Regions from separate parts of the Providencia sp. Marseille-Q8014 genome, predicted to be linked through region 1. Evidence: predicted binding sites of a transcription regulator. Region 1 holds the regulator's gene; the other holds the start of a gene.
The links. Region 1 encodes PhoB, which activates phosphate uptake and scavenging genes when phosphate is short. Its sites were predicted from a motif close to CTGTCATAAAACTGNCNNAT; they were not measured.
Positions count from the first base shown of each region.

Region 2: a site for PhoB is predicted at 1,749-1,768, ahead of ACWPW6_RS05660 (esterase-like activity of phytase family protein). Genes of this name have one in related genera too.

Region 1 covers NZ_CBCOPT010000001.1:804,199-807,419, forward strand. The annotation lists gene sbcD (exonuclease subunit SbcD) at 1-1,141, opposite strand, end outside; gene phoB (phosphate regulon transcriptional regulator PhoB) at 1,458-2,147, shown strand; gene phoR (phosphate regulon sensor histidine kinase PhoR) at 2,169-3,221, shown strand, end outside.
Region 2 covers NZ_CBCOPT010000001.1:1,307,749-1,310,969, forward strand. The annotation lists gene ybbP (putative ABC transporter permease subunit YbbP) at 1-1,674, shown strand, start outside; gene ACWPW6_RS05660 (esterase-like activity of phytase family protein) at 1,826-3,190, shown strand.

The DNA.
Region 1 (3,221 bases):
CTTTATCGTCCAACGCTTCCTCTGCTAAACGACGTAAAAAAACCTCTTCTACAGTGAGCTCATTTAAGGTTTCATTAGCTATCGTCACAGACTGACCTTGTTGTTTACGCGCACGGCGTAATAAAACCACCTCAACAGGTAAATCCTTGACTAAGACCTCTATACGTTGTTGGATATCCGCAAGATAGTCTTGCGATGCGACTTCAATATCTAACCAAATAGGTGGGGTGTCAGGCGTATGTTTTAATGTCTTTAATTGCTTTTCAATGTCAGCAAGTGAGCCTTTTAATGTTTGTAGTGGCTGAAATAGAGGAATAGGGAGTTGACAAATTTGTGAGATTTGATGGCCGTCAAACTCCACCATACAGACACTTTTTTGTTGCTGAGCCTCATCAAAACTTAGAGCAATAGGAGAGCCAGAGTAACGGATATGTTGCTGTCCCCCAATCGTTTGTGGGCGGTGAATATGCCCTAATGCGATGTAATCAGCAGGAGGAAATGCGCCGGAAGGGAATGCATCCAAGCTACCAATATAGATATCGCGCACAGAATCGGACACTTCGGCGCCGACAACCGTTAGGTGGCCAGTGGCAATAATAGGGATATCTAATCCGAGTGATGCCCGTTGTTGTACTGCTAGTTGATAGCTATTTTGGTAATACTCGCTAATCGCGGTCTGTAGTGATAGCTGTTTTTCTTCGCTGCTTTGTCCTGCCACGCTCAATTGAATATCTCTTGGTCGTAGAAAAGGAATGGCACAAAGTAGTGCCCCAGGTTGGCCTTGTGCATTTTTTAAGGTGATCACCTGTGGATGGCTGCCAGAGGTGACAACCTGGGTATTTAAATACGCAAGCAACGAGCTGGTTTCGTTTAAGACCGAAACGGAATCATGATTACCACTCAGTATGACTAGCTGGCAGCCAGTTTGTTGGAGTGACACAACGAATTGGTTGTAAAGTTCTCTCGCATAGCTAGGCGGGGAGCCTGTGTCAAAAATATCTCCGGCAACGATCACGGCATTCACTTGGTATTGTTTAACTTGCTCAATCAGCCAAGTTAAAAAGTGTTGATGCTCAACAGCTCGGTTTTTGGTGAAAAAATATTGGCCAAGGTGCCAGTCGGAGGTATGAATGATACGCATAAGGGCTGATTCCTGCTGCTTGATAGAGTTGCGATGATGAGTATACCTTATTAGAGGTCGTTAATGGCAATATCAGAACAAATAGCGAATTGAGTGGGAAGAGGTGTTAGGCATATTGCCCAGTAGATGATGATGCCGTATGAAGATAAATCCATTCACGGCATTATGTATGACAAGTTTATTTCACTAAAATGACAATTTACCACTAATATAGAAAAGAGTCGTGTCATTGGATGACGGGATTCATAATTCTGTCATAAAAGTGACGCATAATGGTTTCACTTTTAATAATCTCTTCTTATTTACAGGATTAATCATGGCAAGACGCATTCTAGTTGTTGAAGATGAAGCGCCCATCCGAGAAATGGTTTGTTTTGTACTGGAGCAGAATGGTTTTCAGTCTATTGAAGCTGATGATTATGATTCCGCGATTGCGCAGTTGGTTGACCCATTACCTGACCTAGTTCTATTGGATTGGATGATCCCTGGCGGATCCGGTATTCAAGTGATTAAGCACATGAAACGTGACAGTGATACTCGCGATGTTCCTGTGATGATGCTAACAGCAAGGGGAGAAGAAGAAGATCGCGTAAAGGGATTGGAAGTTGGTGCAGATGACTATCTAATCAAGCCTTTTTCGCCTAAAGAGTTAGTCGCGCGAGTAAAAGCCATTTTACGCCGTATTTCGCCAATGGCGACTGAAGATATTATTGAAATGAATGGGTTAACACTCGACCCAACGTCTCACCGCGTTAGCAGTAACGATGTGCCTATTGATATGGGGCCAACGGAATATAAATTATTGCATTTCTTTATGACTCACCCCGAACGCGTATATAGCCGTGAACAGTTACTTAATTATGTGTGGGGGGCGAATGTGTATGTTGAAGATAGAACGGTTGATGTTCATATTCGTCGTCTCAGAAAAGCATTAGAGACGGAAGGACATGATAAAATGGTTCAAACGGTTCGTGGCACTGGCTATCGCTTTTCAGTGCGCTACTGAGAAATAACAGGAGATTCCAGTTTGCTTGAACGCTTATCATGGAAGCAGCTAGTTTGGGGGCTGTTTTTATTTATCTTACCAGCCTTAATATTGTCTATTTTCATCGGCCATCTAGCATGGCTTTTAGTGATTTCATTGGCGGCGGCCTTAATTTGGCATAGCTATAACCTGATGAAGCTTTCATATTGGTTATGGCTTGATCGCAGTATGCTTCCACCTGATGGCAAAGGGGGATGGGAACCCATATTTTATGGCATCTACCAACTTCAACAACGAAACCGTAAACGCCGTCGTGAATTAGGCCAATTGATTAAACGCTTTCGCAGTGGGGCAGAGTCTTTACCGGATGCGGTTGTGATGATGACTCTTGAAGGTAACATTTTTTGGTGTAATCGGCATGCCCAGCACCTATTAGGTTTTCGTTGGCCGGAAGATAGCGGGCAACCTATTTTTAATTTATTGCGCTATCCTGACTTTAGTCGGTATTTCACGTTACAAAATTATGAACAAGCGTTAACGATAGAGTTAAACAGTGGCGCTATTGTCGAATTTCGTATCTTGCCTTATAGCGAAGACCAGCTCCTAATGGTGGCTCGTGATGTCACTGAAAAGCGTCGCTTAGAAAAATCGCGTAGAGATTTCTTTGCGAACGTTAGTCATGAGCTACGGACACCGTTGACAGTCATTCAAGGGTATCTTGAAGTATTGGAAGACCAAGAAAATACTTCTCCGGCAAATAAAAAAGCCTTGATGGTGATGCAAGAGCAAGCACATCGGATGGATAATTTAGTGAAACAATTACTGCAATTATCTCGTATTGAAGTCGCGCCTCATATCAATTTAGATGAACAAGTGAATATTCCGGTCATTTTAAAAATGATAGAGCAGGAGGCGATAAGTTTAAGCCAAGGCCGACAGCAATTGGTATTTTCAGTGGATGAAAAGTTACGTGTTTATGGTAATGAAGAGCAATTACGTAGTGCAGTAGCGAACCTTGTCTATAATGCCATTATGCACACACCGGAAGGGACGACAATTCGTGTAGGTTGGCAAAAAACACATAATGGCGCGCGC
Region 2 (3,221 bases), 500 kb from region 1:
GCAATCGCGGCAGTGGTTGTCTCGATGACCCATTATTGTCGTAGTCGTCACCAACTAATTGCGGTATTGAAAACGTTGGGGGCTGGGCGTTCAGCATTACAAAAATGGGTTATTGGTCAGTGGTTAGTGATATTAATGGCGGCGGCGCTATTAGGGTCGCTGTTAGGATTAGCGTTCGAAGGTATTTTGATGCAAATACTGGGCGCAATGTTACCTAAAGCACTTCCTTCAGCGAGTTTATGGCCATGGGTTTGGGCTATTGGTACGCTATTTTTAATCGCCATAATTGTCGGGATCCGTCCTTATCGCCAATTGATGGCTACGCAACCATCACGAGTTTTACGGGAAGATGCTCCTTCACCTGTTTGGCCGCTGTATTATTATTTGCCAATCGTCAGCTTGATCGTTGTTGGGGGACTCTTTCTGTTTGCCGGAGTTAACCCTCTTTTATGGTCAATTTTGATTGGTATTGTGATCGTCGCGGTTTTATTGGCATTAATTGGGTGGCTTGGTTTGTGGCTATTGCGGCAATTGAAGTTTAAGCAATTGAGTTTACGTCTTTCAGTTAGCCGTTTATTGCGTCAACCGCTACAAACAATTACGCAAATGAGCGCATTTTCGCTCTCATTCATGTTACTGGCACTATTGATCTTAGTGAGGGGGGATTTATTGGATAAATGGCAGCAGCAACTGCCAGCAGACAGCCCCAATTATTTTCTAATTAATATGAATGAGTCACAGATAAAACCGGTGACAGAGCTGTTAGCGAAGCACCAAGTGAAGCCGACAGAGTTTTATCCGGTAGTATTAGCTCGTTTGTCTGAAATAAATAATACCTCTGCAATAGAGTGGGCTGATGAGAGAGACCCTAACAATAATACGGTGCGACGTGAATTAAGCCTCACATGGCAATCCTCTCTACCTGACGCCAATGTGGTGAATGAAGGAACGTGGCCGCCTAAAGAGGGAGAAGTTTCCATTGAACAAACTGTGGTGAAACAGCTAGGAATCAAAATAGGGGATAAACTGACGTTTAATGCGGGAGCTCAAGTCTTTAGTGCAACAGTCAGTAGCATTCGTACTGTTGACTGGGAAAGTTTGCGACCGAACTTTTTCTTTATCTTCTCAGAGGAGACTTTAAACGATATCCCCGCGACATGGATGAGCAGTTTTTACTATGATGGCAATGGCAAATTGTTAACGGATTTGAGCCGTAACTATCCTACTATCAATGTATTAGATACTGGTGCCTTGATCGCACAAATCCAGCAAATTTTACAACAAGTAAGTCAAGCGCTTGAAGTCATGGTAGTACTCGTGATTTTCTGTGGTTTACTACTTTTATTAGCGCAAATTCAAGTCGGAATGAGCCAAAGAGAACGCGAGTTAGTGGTCTATCGCACGTTAGGGGCAAGTAAAAAATTGATGCGTCGTACCTTATGGAGTGAATTTGCCTTACTTGGCTTAATGGCGGGACTTGCGGCGGCATTTGGTGCAGAGGTTGCTTTATGGTTATTACAAACCAAAGTGTTTGATTTTCCTTGGCAGCCAGAGTGGTCAATGTGGTTATTATTGCCATTATGTGCAGCGCTACTGCTATCGATTTGTGGTAGCTGGCTTGGCATTCGTTTGTTAGGCACTGGCAATCAACATCGTCGCATGCCAAATAGCTAATTTATTTTATGAATACGGCTTCTTATTTTTGACTAGTGCAGGAGTAAGAAGCCGTTCAAATAACTGTCTTAATTCCATCACTAAATTGTCATTTATCCTGCTTATGATTCCCGAGTCAATAAATGATTAACTATTTGATGGGAACATAATAATGCAGCCTCGCCGCACCATAAAATTACGTACATTATCGTTACTTGCAACATTGATTGCATTTTCCAACACAGGGTATGCTCAACAAGAAGTCTCTGCAACACTAGCAGGACACGCTATTTTATCGGTCAATTCTACAGTACCAGCGCCCACTGATGCACCACTAGATTTACAGGTTAGCGGAAAATATACGACAGGAAATCGTATTGACGAACTCGGTAAGGTTGAAGGGAAGTCTGCCGATCGTCCAACTGGGATGCATGTACCGATTAAAGGTCAACCTCGACAGGGACATTCCGGTATTAAACGTATGGCCGATGGCACCTATTGGGTACTGACCGACAATGGTTATGGCAATAAGGTTAATTCACCAGACTCGATGCTGTATTTAACTCAATACGACATTGATTTTAAAACCGGCCAAGCCAATCCACTCAATACTGTTTTCTTCCACGATCCGGATAAAATCATTCCATTTCATATCATGAATGAAAGTACAGATAAGCGTTATCTAACAGGGAGTGATTTTGATCCTGAAAGCTTTCAATTTGCGGATGGCGCATTATGGGTAGGGGATGAGTTTGGTCCTTATTTAATTAAGATGGATCTCAATGGCAAAGTTCTCGCATTATTTGAAACTCACGTTGATGGCAAAAAAGTGATTTCACCTGATCACTATCAAGTTACCACGCCTGCTAAACCTACGGATAAAATTCATTTTCAAGTCAACCGTTCAAAAGGTTTTGAAGGCATGGCCTCATCACCAGATGGCACTAAGCTATACCCTATGCTTGAAGGGGCTATTTGGGATGAAGAGAAACAAGATTATGAAAATGTCGATGGCAAGCGTGCCGCTCGTATCCTTGAATTTGATGTGAAAAAACAGCAATGGAGTGGACGTAGTTGGTTATATGTCTTTGAAGATAATCAAAATGCCATCGGCGATTTCAATATGATTGATGATACACACGGTTTGATTATTGAGCGTGATAATGGAGAAGGCACAGCCGATAAAGCCTGTCCTGAAAGTACCACAGAGACGCAAAATTGTTTTAGTCAACTAGCGAAGTTTAAGCGTGTTTATCGTATTGAGTTTTCGGATACCAATCAAGGCAAACCGGTTGATAAGCAAGCCTATATCGATTTAATGAATATAAAAGACCCGCAAGGAATGGCAAAGAAACCGTTGAATAATGGCGTATTCACTTTCCCATTCTTTACGATTGAAAATGTTGATGTTGTCGATAGTGAACATATTATTGTCGGTAATGATAATAACTATCCATTTTCATCGAGCCGTGACCCTAATCAAGCGGATGATAATGAATTTATCTTATTAAAGGTACCTGCGTTGTTAAATCCTTAATTTTCCTTGTCTATTTTGATTTTTTTGCTCG